2 linked regions of the Sporomusa termitida genome follow. The protein of the gene in region 1 interacts with the protein of each later gene in a pairwise test. Links are inferred from orthologs where the notes say so. Each region holds a gene or a part of one and is shown in the gene's direction. Other genes may lie near its edges. The genes, in order: def and SPTER_RS09300.

Region 1 (7,972 bases):
AACCGTTTTCTTATACGATTCCGGCCCATTTAGCCAATGTGCAGGTAGGTTGCCGGGTGCTTGTGCCTTTTGGTAACCGTAAGGTGGAAGGTTTTATCATTAGCCTGGAACCGGAAAAAACCGAAGGCTTGAAATCAATTCTTGAGATTTTGGATCATGTGCCCTGGTTTGACAGTAATATGCTGAACACGGCCAGATGGTTAAGTGATTATTATCTGTGTTCACTAAGCGAAGCCATGCGCTTATTTATCCCCGGTCAGTCGGGCATTAAAACCCAGAAGGCCTATCAAGCCCCGGCCAGCGTTGATTTTGAGCAGGCAGCTGTTTTATTAAGCAAAAAGCCGGCAGAATTCCGGACGCTGCTTACCTACATATATGAACATGGTCCTGTCACCCTGACCGACCTTGCCAAACTGACGAGTGACCCGGCGGCTATGATAAAATTCTTTTTACAGCATAAACTAATTATCAGTGCCGATATTGTCAGCAAACGGGGCAAAGCCAGTGTGACAACCATTATTGACCTGGCTGTCAGCCGGGAAACGGCTGCTCAGATTGAGCAAACCCTCCCCAAAAACAAGGCCGCTCAGCGCCGCCTGCTCAACGCGTTGCTGGCTGCGCCCGGGAATTTGACCACGGCCCAGCTGCGTAGTCTCAGTATCACGCAGGACACAGTGAAAAAGCTGGCAGAACAGGGCCTTATTACAACCCGGCAGCTGCCTTTATTCAGAAACAGCTATGCCGGGGGCTGTCTGCAGACGCCGGCAGTAAACCTGACACCGGAGCAAGCCTATGCCCTCGGTTTAATCATACCGGCAATTAACACCGGCCTTCATACCTCCTTCCTAGTGCATGGTGTTACCGGCAGTGGCAAGACCCTGGTGTATATCAGGGCCGTTGCCGAGGCAAGGCGCCTTAACCGGCAGGCGATCGTACTGGTGCCTGAAATTGCGCTGACAAGCCAGATTGTAGCCCGGTTTAAAGCAGCCTTCGGCGAAGATGTCGTGGTCATGCACAGTAAACTGTCTGTAGGCGAACGGCATGATGCGTGGCGCCGTCTGCAGGCCGGCCAGGCAGGCATTGTCATCGGCGCCCGGTCGGCCTTATTTGCCCCGGCCGGTCAGCTAGGCCTGATCATTATTGATGAAGAGCATGAATTTACTTATAAGCAGGAAGAAACGCCCCGCTATCATGCCCGGGAGGTCGCATTAGCCAGAGCCAGACTGGCCGGGGCGGTTGTGGTGCTTGGCAGTGCCACACCTGCGGTTGAGACCTATTACAAAGCCCGGCAGGGAGACCACGTGTTTATCCCAATGAATCAGCGGGTCGATAATACACCGATGCCTGAGGTTACAGTTGTTGATATGCGCCAGGAACTGGCCCAAGGCCGGCGCAGTGTTATCTCCCAGGCCCTGAAGGATATGCTGACTGAAATACTGGCCAGGCAGGAACAGGCTGTCATCCTGCTGAACCGGCGCGGTTACTCGACCTTTGTGCTGTGCCGTGAATGCGGCCATGTACTCAAATGCCCGCATTGCGACATTGCCCTGGTTTATCATGCCTCAGCCACGGTATTGCGCTGCCACTACTGCCGTGAGCGCCACACAGTGCCGGATATTTGTCCGGTATGCAGCAGCCGCTATATTCGCTATTTCGGCGCCGGCACGCAAAAGGTGGAAGAAGCGCTGGCGGCCGCCTTTCCGGCCGCCAGAATCATTCGCATGGATCAGGACACCACCGGCGGCAAAATGGCGCATGACAAAATATTGTCGGCTTTCGCCGCCGGCACCTATGACATTCTCCTGGGCACGCAGATGGTGGCCAAAGGCCATGATATCCCCAACGTTACTGCAGTTGGCATCATCTCTGCCGATACAGCCCTGAATCTGCCCGACTTTCGGGCCGCCGAAAAAACCTTTGCCCTGCTGACGCAGGCGGCCGGCCGGGCCGGCCGCGGCAAAAAATCCGGCCGGGTGGTTATGCAGACCTATAATCCTGAACACTATGCGATTATCGCCGGTGCCGGTCACAATTACCAGGCTTTTTATCAGCACGAAATTACCTTCCGCCGCCAGTTACACTATCCGCCATATGCTAATCTGGTGAAAATAACCGTTCACGGGGCTGATGAAATAACCGTTCACCGCAATGCCAACCAACTGGCCGCAGATCTTACACAAGCGCCGGGGTTGGCAGACGCTGCCGTTATTGGTCCGTTTCCGGCCTCCGTGAATAAAATAAAAGATATCTTCCGGGTGAATATCCTCATAAAAACCCAGGAGCTGCCCACTGTGGCCAAACAGCTGGCAGGCTTAGGCCTGGCCAGCCGTCGTGATATCATCGTTGACATTGACCCTATAAATGTCCTTTAGTCACCTTTCGCGGCAAACGAAATTATGGTAAAATTTTTTTAATGGGTTTGTGTAAGAGGAGGTAAATACGTTGGCGGTAATGGAGATTAGAAAAGCAGGCGACAAGATATTAAAAGAATTGGCAGTGCCTGTTGATAAAATTGACCGTAAAATCAGAAACTTACTTAACGATATGGCAGAAACCATGTATGCTGCCGATGGCGTGGGGTTAGCGGCACCGCAGGTGGGAGTATCCCGGCGCCTCGTTGTCATCGACGTGGGTGATGGTCTGATCGAACTCATCAACCCGGTAATTGTTGCCAAAGAAGGCTGCGAAAGCGGTACCGAGGGGTGCTTAAGTGTTCCTGGCATGTGCGGTGAGGTTGAACGCTATGCCACCGTTACTGTAGAGGCTATCAACAGGAGCGGCAAAAAGATTCAGATTAACGGCTCAGGTCTGCTGGCCCGTGCCCTCCAGCACGAAATAGACCATCTTGATGGCATTTTGTTCATTGAGTTAGCCAAAACCATGCGTAAGGGGTAATAGAATGGGTAAATTACGTGTAGTATTTATGGGAACGCCGGATTTTGCCGTCCCCTGTTTAACAATGCTTATCAAAGAAGAGTTTCCGGTAGCCGCTGTTGTTACCCAGCCTGACCGCCCCAAAGGCCGCGGCCAAAAACTTGCTTATTCACCTGTTAAAGAAGCGGCACTGACCTACAAATTACCGGTTTTGCAGCCTGAAACGATTAAGACCGATCAATTTTATAACCAGCTAAAGGCACTTGCTCCGGATGTCATCATTGTTGTTGCTTTTGGCCAGCTTCTGCCCTCGCGGATATTAGCGCTGCCGGCCCATGGCTGCATTAATGTGCATGCTTCATTATTACCCAAATACCGGGGATCAGCCCCCATTCATTGGGCCATCATCAATGGCGAAACCAAAACCGGGATTACCACGATGCACATGGATACCGGCATGGACACAGGCGATATAATTTTTAAAGCCGAGCTGCCAATTCTGCCAACCGATACAACCGGCAGTCTCCATGACAAACTTCGTGACTTAGGCGCTACCGTGCTGGCGGACACACTGCAGCACTTAGCGGCCGGCCAGGCGCCGCGGACCCCGCAGGTTGAGGCAGATTCCACCTACGCGCGTATGCTTGACCGGGATACCGAACGCATTGACTGGCACCAGCCGGCTGTTGCCATCCATAATCTGGTGCGCGGACTTAATCCCTGGCCCGGTGCCTACTGCATCCTGCAAAATAAAACAATGAAAATTTGGCAGACTAATGTTCATAGCGAGACACAGACCTGTACAGAGCCTGGACGGGTTGTGCAGATAACCAAAACCGGGCTTGTTGTCGAAACCGGCCAGGGCCTGATCGAACTACAGGAAGTGCAGCCGGCATCAAAGCGGCGAATGAAGGCCAGCGACTGTGTTTGCGGCTATTGCCTTACTGTAGGCAACCTATTTGAATAGAAGGTGGCTATTATGATTGATATTGTACACAGGCCCCGCAAACGGCTTTTTTTAGTGCTTATCCTCATTAGCCTGCTGCTGGCAGTCATATCTAGTTACGGGTTGTGGGTTGTCAGCCTGCCAGGTTTAACCAATATCAGCAGCTATTTGCCCCTGCTGCTTGGCACATTGTTAGCAGCAGTTATTCTGGCTGCTGTCTGTGGTGTGGCCGGTATCCTGCTGGCGATCCTGGGGTTTAGGACTTTGGGCATCTTTCAGGGATTGGCCTGGTCAGCTATTAATCTCTTATTTCCGATCGCTATTTGCCTGGGCAAATTGTTTGATGTCGACAAAGAACGGATCGAACGCTCTTTTATTGAGGTCAGCAACCATTTAATCAAGCAGAAGAATATAAAAGTACAACCGTCCAAACTGCTGATTATGACACCGCACTGCCTGCAGCAGGAGGCTTGCCCGCATAAAATAACCCGCGATGTGTCCAACTGCCATCACTGCGGCCAATGTCAAATTGGTGATCTGGTAACACTGGCCAATCGCTATGGCGCCCATCTGGCGGTTGTGACCGGCGGTACCTTAGCCAGAAAGGTGATCAAAAGCATTCGGCCGCACGCAGTCCTGGCCATTGCCTGTGAACGCGATCTGACAAGCGGTATCCAGGATGTATTCCCCCTGCCGGTTATTGGCGTTCTCAACAGCCGGCCTTTTGGGCCCTGCTGCAATACACGGGTTGATCTTAAGAAAGTGGAAGAGGTTATTCAAAGCTTTATAAAAAGCACTTAGCAATAAATTTTAAAGATGGTGGCTCTATATGACTACAAAAAAAAATGACGCCAGGGAAATCGCTCTAAAAGTAATTAATGACATAGAGACTAACGGTGCTTACGCCAACATTGCCCTGAACCGCGAAATAAACCGTCAGCTGTCCCAGGGGCAGCTTTCCGATCAGGACCGGCGATTTATCACTGAATTGGTTTATGGTACCGTCAAAGCCGGAGCTACTTTGGACTGGATGCTCAGCAGCTACCTGAGCCGCCCGCTTACGAAAGTGGCGCCTGTTATTAGAAATATCCTGCGTTTAGGTATGTATCAGTTATTTTTTTTGGAAAAAGTACCGGCTTCCGCCGCCTGCAACCAGGCAGTTGAACTAACCAAAAAGTACGGACATGCCGGTACCGTTAAATTTGTCAACGGCGTGCTGAGAAATGCTGCCCGCAGCCCGGAGAAAATAGTATATCCCGACCCGGATAAACAGCCGGTGCAATACCTGGCACTAAAATATTTTCACCCTGAATGGCTGATTACACGCTGGGTTGCGCGTCTGGGTGCCGCCGCCTGTCAGGAGTTATGCCAACTTAATAATACCACACCGCCCCTGTCAATCCGCACTAATACAGTTAAGACCAGCCGCCCTGAGCTCCTGCAGCGGTTAACAGACGAGGGGGTAACCTGCGAGCTTTCAGACTGGGCCCCGGAAGGTATTATATGCTATGGGCATCCGGGCCTGAACACCCTGGCCTCATTGCGGGCAGGGCTTTTCCAGGTACAGGATGAAAGCTCCATGGTGGTGGCCCATATTCTCGATCCTCAGCCGGGTGAATTTATCATTGATGCCTGCGGGGCTCCCGGTGGTAAAACCACTCATATTGCCGCCCTGATGAATAACACCGGTAAGGTTTTATCTACTGATATTTATGAACACAAGCTGGCTTTGACACGGGAAAACGCCAGCCGTCTGGGCTTAACCAATATTGAAACAAGGGCACTCGACGCTGTCAATTTAGACAGTATGTATCCGCTTAAGGCTGACAGGGTCCTTGTCGATGCCCCGTGCTCCGGCCTGGGGGTCTTAAGGCGCAAACCTGATTCCCGCTGGCGCAAAACAGAAGATATTTTACAGGATCTGCCCAGGTTGCAGTCCGCAATTCTCGCCAGTGCCGCCCGGTGTGTAAAACCAGGTGGTGTATTGGTCTATAGCACCTGCACGACCGAGCCGGAAGAAAACCAGGATATTGTTCAGGCCTTTCTCCAGGTTCAGCCTCAGTTCAGCCTGGAAACAACAGGTCAATACCTGCCAGGGAAAAAACGACCTGCCACCATGTTGCAGCTTTGGCCGCACACCGACGGTGTGGACGGTTTTTTTATAGCCCGTATGAGACGGCAGAATTAAGGCGGTATCAATTATGACAGCTCCGGCAAAAACTGAATTATTTGGCCTCACGGCCGCTGAAACGGCGGCGGTGATAAAACCACTGGGCCTGGAGAAGTACCGGGGCCAACAAATCGTTGAGTGGATTTATAAACACGGTGTACGTGAGTTTGCGGCAATGACCAATCTTGCCAAAGACCAACGCGCCAAGCTTGCGGACAACTTCACCATTATGCAGCTTAATGAGCAGGCAGCCCAGCATGCCGGCGACGGTAAAACCAGCAAGTTTTTACTGGCATTTACGGATGGTATGGCAGTGGAAACTGTGCTCCTGCGTCAGCACTACGGCAATAGTGTCTGCATTTCCACCCAGGTAGGCTGTGCCATGGGCTGTTCTTTCTGTGCCTCAACCCTGGGAGGTCTGGCCAGAAACCTTACTGGCGGCGAGATCCTGGCCCAGGTATTATATATTGAACAATTATTGCAACCGGCAGGGCATAAGGTCGATTCGATTGTGCTTATGGGGTCAGGCGAGCCTTTGGCCAATTACGACAATGTCCTGCGGTTCATCCGCCTCATCCATGCACCGTATTGCCTTAACTTAAGTTATCGCAGCATAACGCTGTCTACGGCCGGGATTGTACCCGCCATCGACAAATTAGCGGCGGAAGGGATTCCCATTACGCTGTCTATCTCCTTGCACGCCGCCAGCAATGAGCTCAGAACCAGGCTTATGCCTGTTAATAAACACTACCCCCTTGAACAGGTGCTGGCAGCAGGAAGCCGCTATGCCGACATTACCGGCAGACGTGTTACCTACGAATATAGCCTGATTGCCGGTATTAACGATCAGCCGGAACATGCCCGCGAACTGGCGGCGCTGCTCAAAGGGCGCCAAGCCAACGTTAATTTAATCCCTGTCAACCCGGTCCCTGAACGCGGCTTCTACCGTCCGTCACCTGCCGATATTGGCAGGTTTGAGCAGTTCTTAAAAAACCACCAGCTTAATGTCACGCTCCGGCGGGAGATGGGAACCGATATCGATGCTGCCTGCGGCCAGCTTCGCCATAAAATCCTGCGAAAGAATGGTTAATTTTGACTAGACTGGCGATATCGCGTATAATGAGACTGTGAAATTATGAGAGCAGCGGGAGTGTTACAACTTGAAGTTTGTCCGCAATATGGAAAGCTTTTTTGAGAAATATATCGAAGATTTCTTTAACAGGCAGTTTACCAGTGGTTTACAGCCGGTAGAGATCGCCAGACACCTGGGGCGGATGCTGGAAGATGAGCGTACTGTGGGTGTTTCTCATGTATATGTGCCTAACAATTACTCAATTTATGTAAGCCGGGAAGAGTATGAGCGGCTGGCTCCCTATGCTCCCTCTGTATGTGGTGAACTGTCAACCTATTTAACTGAGGAAAGCCGGCGTAAAGGCTACACCATGTCCGGCAGCCCCCAGATTGAACTTTTTGCTGATGAAAACCTAACGAAGCAGGCCTTACGGATTACATCAAGCTTTACCGATGATCCCGGCGAAGTAGACAGCTCCCCGCCGGCAAGCCTGAACAGTGATACCAGGATATTTGACAAACTCAATCCGTCATTGCCGGATGATCCGCCAGTCCAGCTACTGTACGGACTGTTGACAGTAATTGACGGACTTGATGCCGGGCTTAAAGTTGACTGTGCCGCCACCAGAATCAACATTGGCCGCCGGAATACAAATGAAATGCCGCTGACTGATATGAATACATCACGGTTGCATGCATATATTGTTTACGAAGACGGCTGCCATGTTCTGCATGATGCCAAGAGTCTAAACGGCACTTATGTCAGCAGCCACCGTATTACCCACAAGCAATTAAAAAATGGCGACAAAATCAGCGTAGGCAATACTGTAATTTTATACGAGGTGAATTGAATTGCCTGGTAAAATACATTGGCTCAGTATTGTTGCAATCACCCTGCAATATAGTCTGGT
Region 2 (7,859 bases), 120 kb from region 1 along the record:
TTCCATTGCTGTGCAGGAATTGGTAGCTACTGCCGGCGGTGTTTATCTGTCGATGGTTATGATTGTTTCCTTTTTAAAACTTGAAATGCCGGAACGGATTACAGTAAGCATATTGTCTTTTGACCCACTGGCAATGACGGCGATTGGGATAGCAGTGATTCAGCCGGCTATTAGTAAATTATTTCAAAAGAAGTAGGTGGCTAGATGCGAATCAGTGAAATGACGGGTAAAGAAGTGATAAATTTAGGCGATGGTACCCGTTTGGGTACGATTAGTGAATGTGACCTGGCTTTTGACAGTCGTACCGGCGCAATCAGCGGCTTGATACTGCCAAAGCATAAAACCGTTTTTCAGTTTTTAAGCGATAATCAAATCACAACAATTCCCTGGCATGCGATCAGGCGTATTGGCGACGAGGTTGTTATTGTTGATCTAAATAATGCCTATGATCGTATGTATTCAAGATTTGACCGGGAATAAAAAATCCAGTGCTGGTTAAACCTAACAGTAGGCTGAATATCAGACTATTGTTAGGAGGTTTTACAATGACGACAACCAGTAATAACAATCAGGACAATACGGTGAATCAGACAATGGCGCAAACTGAAGGTCAGGCAGGCAACGCCTTGGTTAATAACTATTCCAATGCCCAGCCTCAGGCAGCAAGTGCAAGTACTGCGTCTAATACTCAACAGGCAACCATGCAATCCGGTGGACAAGGCATTAAAAGCGTAATTGGCGTATTTAATTCCCGCGCTGATGCGGAAAAAGGTGTTAGTGCCCTGAGAGCCCAGGGGTTTACAACAGAAGAAATCAATATTGTTTCCAAAGACAAAAAAAGCAAGCAAAACCAGCAGGGGAGCGAATATTTTGAGGATGATATTACCGACGGGGCGCTGACGGGCGGGACTTTAGGCGGTATTGGCGGCTTGCTGTTAGGTGCAGGTGCGCTGGCTATTCCCGGTGTGGGACCAATCCTGGCAGCCGGCCCGATTGCCGCGGCCTTAAGCGGCGCTGTCGCCGGCGGTATTGCCGGTGGTTTGATTGACTGGGGCATTCCGGCCGAAGCGGGCAAACGCTATGAGCAGCAGGTTGCCCAAGGCGGAATTCTCGCCATCATCCGCTCTGACGCGGCTAAGGTTAATCAGGCGGCTCAGATCCTCCGCCAAAACGGGGCTAAGGATGTGGAAACCCACGCCTTAAAATAATCAGACTGGTTCTCTGTTGTCTGAAAGGAGTGCAGCTTTCAATATTTATTGACAATACTGGAACCTTTATTATAAAATGTGTATAAAATGAATAAGCAACATCCTGTACAGGATGAAGTAGAGGTGCGGGAGTTAAGAGTACTTTCAGTAAGAGTGGCATCATTGACCTGAAAGGAAAGGGGCGACCGCCGAAGTAAGATAGACTGCCGGGTCTACTTATTGGTCTTATATCAAACAGGTTTAAGACTGTCACCATTACTTGGTGGAGTGCTATCTCATCTGATTAGGGAGGATATATTATATTTTCCTATTGTCAGAAAACGTTGCCATATGGCAGCCGGCGAGAAGCGCTCACCGGCTGCTTTTCTTATTAACAGGAGGTGGATAGCGCTTGATTAGGGTAATGGTTTGTGGCGCTTACGGTAAAATGGGCCGGGAGGTCCTGCGGGCCGTATATCAGGATGAGCACTTGCGTTTAGTGGGGGCAGTGGATATACATTCTGATTTTGCCGATGCGGGGGAGCTCATGGGGGCCGGCAAGACCGGGGTGACTGTCGGCAAGGACCTGGCAACAGTTATTAGTGAAACGAATCCCCAGGTAATGGTGGATTTTACCAACCCCCAATCGGTCATGAACAATATCAGAGTCGCAATAAAACACGGGGTATGTCCTGTCGTCGGCACTACCGGCCTGGCGGCGGCTGATTTAGATGAGGCCCGCCGGCTGTGTGCGGCAGCCAAGGTTAATGCAATTATTGCCCCTAATTTTGCCATTGGCGCTATTTTGATGATGAAATTATCGCAGCAGGCAGCAAAATACCTGCCCCATGTTGAGATCATTGAAAGGCATCATGACCAGAAACTGGATGCTCCTTCCGGTACGGCCCTTAAAACTGCTGAACTTATTACCAAGGTCAGGGGGGAACTGCGCCAGGGTCATCCGGCGGAGATCGAAAAGCTGACAGGAGCCCGGGGCGGCGATCTGGCCGGGATCAGGCTGCATAGTGTCCGCCTGCCGGGCTATGTGGCGCATCAGGAGGTTATTTTCGGCGGCCTGGGTCAAACGCTCACGATTCGTCATGACTCAATATCACGGGAGTCATTTATGCCGGGTGTGATACTGGCCTGTAAAAAAGTGCTTACTGTTGACGGGCTGACTTATGGCCTTGAGGATATAGTGGGGTAAAGGTGCGCATGATAACGCCAAACATATGGGGGAGTTGTTGAAATGAAAAAATATAATGTAGCAATTTTAGGAGCAACAGGGGCTGTTGGCCAGGAATTTCTGAAGCTGATCGAAGAGCGGAATTTTCCGTTTAATGAATTAAAGCTGCTGGCCTCGGAGCGCTCGGCCGGCAAGGTCATTCATTTTATGGGCAAGGATTACATAGTTGAAGCAGCTAAGCCCGAGTCTTTTAAAGATGTGCAAATTGCCCTGTTTGCCGGTGGTTCGACCAGCAAGGCCTTAGCACCGGCGGCAGTCAAACACGGTGCCGTTGTTATTGATAACTCCAGTGCCTTCCGGATGGACCCGGAAGTCCCGCTGGTAGTGCCTGAGGTTAATCCTGAGGCGATCAGGCAGCATAAAGGCATTATTGCTAATCCAAACTGTTCCACAATTATTATGGTAATGGCGCTGAAGCCAATCTATAATGCTGTCAAAATCAAGCGCATAGTTGTTTCCACCTATCAGGCCGTTTCCGGGGCCGGCAAAGAAGCCATCGACGAACTGACAAATCAGGTAACCGCACTTTTGGCGGACCGGCCGGTTGAGGCCAATATTCTGCCCGGTGCCAGCCTGCCTAAGCACTACCAGATTGCCTTTAACCTGCTGCCGCAGATTGACGTATTTGTCGATGACGATTACACCAAAGAAGAAATGAAAATGGTCCATGAAACCCATAAAATTTTGAATGACTATACCATCGGCATCACGGCTACGACGGTACGGGTGCCGGTATACCGCAGTCATGCGGAATCAGTGAACATAGAGCTTGACGGACCGCTGTCGCCTAAAGAAGCTAAACAATTACTGGCCGGTTTCCCCGGGGTGATAGTCCAGGATGATCCGGCAGAAATGGTATATCCGATGCCTTTATACACTTCAGATAAAAATGAAGTGTTTGTGGGCCGGATCCGGGCCGACAAAACTGTGCCTCACGGATTAAATATGTGGGTAGTAGGCGATCAAATCCGAAAAGGTGCGGCCTTAAACGCTGTGCAGATTGCTGAGTACATGGCTGAGCATAATTTAATTTGAGGTGTAAAAAAATGCGGATAATCGTCCAGAAGTTCGGGGGGACATCGGTTGCGTCACCCGAAGTACGGGAACTGGTTTTGCATAAAGTTAAGCGCGCCCGCGAGCAAGGCTTCAGTCCGGTGGTAGTCGTATCGGCCATGGGACGCAAGGGTGCCCCCTATGCAACAGACACCTTGATCGGCATTGCTCAATCAGCCTTTAAACAGATTGCGGCCCGTGAGCTTGATCAGATTATGTACTGCGGCGAGATGATTTCAGCGGTCGTCATGGCTGGAACCCTGCAGGCCGCCGGCCTGGAGGCCGTTATGCTGACAGGCGGGAATGCAGGTATTGTGACTGATGCAAACTTTAATAATGCCAGGATTCTAAAAAGTGATCCGGCCCGTATCATTTGCCTCTTGCGGCAGGGTAAAGTTCCTGTTGTCTGCGGTTTTCAGGGCATGACCAATGAAGGCGAATTTACCACCCTGGGGCGGGGCGGCAGTGACACGACCGCTTCCGTTCTGGGCGCAGCGCTCAATGCCGAGCTTGTGGAAATATATACAGATGTTGACGGCATTATGACGGCCGACCCGAGAATTGTTGATAATGCCAGGATTCTTGACTGTATAAGCTATGCCGAGGTATGTCAGCTGGCCCATCAGGGGGCTAAGGTCATTCATCCCCGGGCGGTGGAGATTGCTATGCAGAAGAATATCCCGCTTGTGGTAAAATCGACTTTTTCTGATGCACCGGGTACGTTAATTACCAATATTGCCAAAGAGGATATCAGTAATGCGGTTGTGATCGACCGGGTGGCAACAGGAGTAACCTATCTGACGAATCTGGTTCAGATAAAGGTGCAGCTAGCGGGAACGACGGCCAGTGATGCCAGTTACAAAGTATTTAAAACGCTTGCTGACAGTGATATCAGTGTTGATCTGATTAACGTCCATCCCGGACAAATTATGTTTACCATTAATGCCGACCATACGGATAAGGCGGCAGAGAAACTGAAACAGCAAGGCTATCAGATTGAAGTCCTGGCGAACTGTGCCAAAGTATCGGTAGTTGGCGGCGGCATGCGTGAGGTTCCCGGTGTGATGGCAAATTTTATCGAAGCATTATCAAATAACACAATCGCTATTCTTCAGACCGTAGACTCTCATACCTCCATCTCGGCACTTGTCCCGCAAAATGATGTTGGTGCGGCGGTTAAATCACTTCATGAGAAGTTTGGTTTATCAAATTAAGAAGGAGAGAGTTTGATGAGGCATTTCGGGCGGATTTTAACTGCTATGGTAACCCCGTTTAACAATGATGGCAGTGTTAATTATGGTGAAGCTGTTAAATTGGCTCAATACCTTGTAAACAATGGTTCAGACGGTCTTGTTGTCACCGGCAGTACCGGTGAAGCGGCAACCCTGACTAAAGATGAGAAAATTAAACTTTATACGGCTGTACTTGAGGCTGTGGGCGACAGGGCCACAATCATTGCCGGTACAGGTACCAATGATACCAGAGACTCTGTTGAACTGACTAAATTTGCCGAGCAAACCGGCGTCCATGGCGCCATGGTCGTTGCTCCCTATTACAACAAACCGCCCCAGGAGGGGTTATTCCAGCATTTCCGGGCGATAGCCGAGTCCACAACCTTACCACTGATTGTGTATAATGTACCGGGACGCACGAGTTCCAATATCTTGCCGGACACGATCGCCCGCCTGGCTGAACTGGAGAATATTGCTGCTGTAAAAGAAGCCAGCGGCAGTTTGGAGCAAATTTCTGAAATCATTCGTATTACCCCTGAGGACTTTTTAGTATATAGCGGTGATGATACCCTGACTCTGCCGGTGCTGGCGGTGGGCGGCCAGGGGGTTATCAGTGTGGCCGCTCATATTGTCGGCAGCCGTATGCAGGCCATGGTAAACGCTTTTTACGCCGGGGATATGGCCAAGGCTAAGGACCTGCATCTGGAACTCCTGCCTTTCTTCCGGGTGATATTTGTTACCACCAATCCCATTCCGATCAAAGAGGCGGTTAACCTGATCGGTATCAAAGCCGGCCCGGTAAGACTGCCGTTAGTACCGCCCACTGCCGGTGAAACGGCGCAGCTTACAAAGGTCATGCAAGCATTAGGCGTGTTATAATTATTTAACGGTTACCGGTAGCGCGAGCTACCGGTTTTTTTTGTATGTGGAGGCAGGTTTTGCATATAATATTTAAGAGCGAGTAGACCACTTGTTGTCAGCGAATACTAAATAGGTTATAATTATTCACAAGTGGACAGGACGGCCGGTTTCTAGTGATGTGCTTAAATGAACGGGCAGTTACAACTTAATTGACTAATATTTTTGGAGGTGTATGTTTTTTTGGCTCGACAACCAGGCAAGGTACAGATTATCCCTCTGGGCGGGATGGGGGAGATCGGCAAGAATATGACGGTAATCCGTTATGGTGATGAGATCATTGTAGTTGATGCAGGGTTAATGTTTCCGGAAGATGACATGCTGGGCATTGATCTGGTAATTCCCGATATCAGCTATCTGTTGGACAACCGTGAGTTAGTCAAGGCTATTGTCTTAACCCATGGGCATGAAGACCATATTGGTGCTTTGCCATATGTGTTAAAACAGCTTAGCGTTCCCGTATACGGAACTCGCTTGACGCTGGGGATCTTAGAGGGACGCCTGAAGGAAAACAATGTTTCAGCCAGCAACCTGCATGCTGTTAAGTCAGGGGATCAGATTCAAATCGGCCATTTTTCCATTGGCTTTATCCGGGTAAGCCATAGCATCGCCGATTCGGTGGCTTTATCAATTAAAACGCCTGTAGGTGTCATTGTCCATACAGGAGATTTTAAACTTGATCAAACACCGGTTGACGGTAAAGTCACTGATTTTCACAAATTTGCCGAATTAGGCGACCAGGGGGTGCTGGTGCTGCTGGCAGACAGTACGAACGCCGAGCGGCCCGGCTATACGCCAAGTGAGAAATCAGTGGGCGTTACCTTTGATGATGCCTTTCGCAATGCCCGGGAACGAATTATTATTGCCTCATTCTCATCCAATATTCACCGGATTCAACAGGCAATTGACACTGCCTGCAAATACCGGCGCCGGGTGGCCATCCTGGGCCGGAGTATGGTGAATGTTGTTACGATCGCCTTAGAACTTGGCTATTTAAATATTCCCGAGGGCGTTATTGTTGATATTGACGAAATTAACAATTATCCCTCATCAGGCATCGTTATTTTAACAACAGGCAGCCAAGGTGAACCCATGTCGGCACTCACTCGGATGGCTATGTCGGATCATAAAAAAGTTGAGATTATTCCGGGGGACACCGTAATTATCTCGGCCACGCCGATACCCGGCAACGAGAAGCTGGTATCACGGACGATTGACTTTCTTTTCCGGCAGGGCGCCGAGGTTGTTTATGAATCCACCTCCGGCATCCACGTATCCGGGCATGCCAGCCAGGAAGAGCTTAAGCTGATGCACAATCTGCTGCGGCCGAAGTTCTTTATCCCCGTACATGGCGAATACCGGCATTTGATTAAGCATTCTAAACTGGCCCAGTCCTTAGGTATGGCCAAGGAAAATATTTTTGTTGCCGAAAATGGCCAGGTTCTGGAATTTACTGCCGACAAGGGCGCTGTAACCGGCAAGGTAACCTCAGGCAATGTCCTGGTGGATGGCCTGGGGGTTGGCGATGTGGGGAATATCGTCCTGCGGGACCGCCGGCAGCTGTCGCAGGACGGCATCCTTATTATTGTGGTCACGATGGATAAGCAGCGCGGTCAGGTAGCTGCCGGTCCGGACATTGTATCCCGCGGTTTTGTTTATGTCCGTGAGTCTGAGCAGCTGATGGAGGATGCCAAGGAGCGGGTTAAACAGGCCCTGGAAAAATGCGAGCTCAATAATATTACCGAATGGGCAGCAATTAAGTCCAATGTCCGTGATACCCTGGGCAAATATTTATATGAACGCACACGCCGGCGGCCGATGATTCTGCCTATCATTATGGAAGTTTAACTAGAAAAACTTGACTTCTGCCAAGTCATTTAGACGCCGGCAGAAGCCGCAGTCGTTCCTGACATAATCAGAAAGCAGATTCCTTTCTGATTATGGTATAAAAGCCCTGGCGTAGTCAGCTTGCCGCTAAATACGCCAGGGCTTGCGTATGTTTTGGCCAGGCACCCACTTCTCAGAAGACCGCAGCGGTTAAATAAACCAGAAAAAGAGTAAGGCCAGCAACAGCACCCAAAAATGGGATACCAGAAAAAATACGATTGCGGCAAAAACCAACCAGAATAGCATAAATAGTCCCACCTCTGCTTGTTATTTATTACATATTATGTTTGGTAAAAAAATATGTTACCGGAATAATGTGTCATGGGGACGGTTCTC

The links.
Region 2: the proteins of def (region 1) and SPTER_RS09300 interact in binary tests that used the Escherichia coli proteins (3 or more experiments, as listed by UniProt). The link is inferred for Sporomusa termitida from one-to-one orthologs.

Annotation. Positions count from the first base shown.
Region 1 is NZ_CP036259.1:2,139,076-2,147,047, reverse strand. The notes cover bases 1,215-4,168. They hold def (peptide deformylase), read left to right. Parts: upstream 1,215-2,442; coding sequence 2,443-2,895; downstream 2,896-4,168. Other genes in these bases: SPTER_RS09880 (DUF116 domain-containing protein), read left to right, coding at 3,854-4,168; fmt (methionyl-tRNA formyltransferase), read left to right, coding at 2,900-3,841; priA (primosomal protein N'), read left to right, coding at 1,215-2,372. Outside these bases: more of priA, read left to right, coding at 1-1,214; more of SPTER_RS09880, read left to right, coding at 4,169-4,621; 16S rRNA (cytosine(967)-C(5))-methyltransferase RsmB, read left to right, coding at 4,650-6,008; dual-specificity RNA methyltransferase RlmN, read left to right, coding at 6,022-7,080; SPTER_RS09865 (FHA domain-containing protein), read left to right, coding at 7,151-7,912; SPTER_RS25630 (FHA domain-containing protein), read left to right, coding at 7,914-7,972. UniProt on the Escherichia coli protein: Removes the formyl group from the N-terminal Met of newly synthesized proteins. Requires at least a dipeptide for an efficient rate of reaction. N-terminal L-methionine is a prerequisite for activity but the enzyme has broad specificity at other positions.
Region 2 is NZ_CP036259.1:2,023,791-2,031,649, forward strand. The notes cover bases 1,612-4,452. They hold SPTER_RS09300 (aspartate-semialdehyde dehydrogenase), read left to right. Parts: upstream 1,612-2,436; coding sequence 2,437-3,468; downstream 3,469-4,452. Other genes in these bases: dapB (4-hydroxy-tetrahydrodipicolinate reductase), read left to right, coding at 1,612-2,394; dapG (aspartate kinase), read left to right, coding at 3,480-4,452. In the rest of the region: SPTER_RS09280 (hypothetical protein), read left to right, coding at 1-196; SPTER_RS09285 (YlmC/YmxH family sporulation protein), read left to right, coding at 205-480; SPTER_RS09290 (general stress protein), read left to right, coding at 546-1,208; more of dapB, read left to right, coding at 1,600-1,611; more of dapG, read left to right, coding at 4,453-4,700; dapA (4-hydroxy-tetrahydrodipicolinate synthase), read left to right, coding at 4,716-5,597; SPTER_RS09315 (ribonuclease J), read left to right, coding at 5,865-7,484; SPTER_RS24695 (hypothetical protein), read right to left, coding at 7,827-7,859.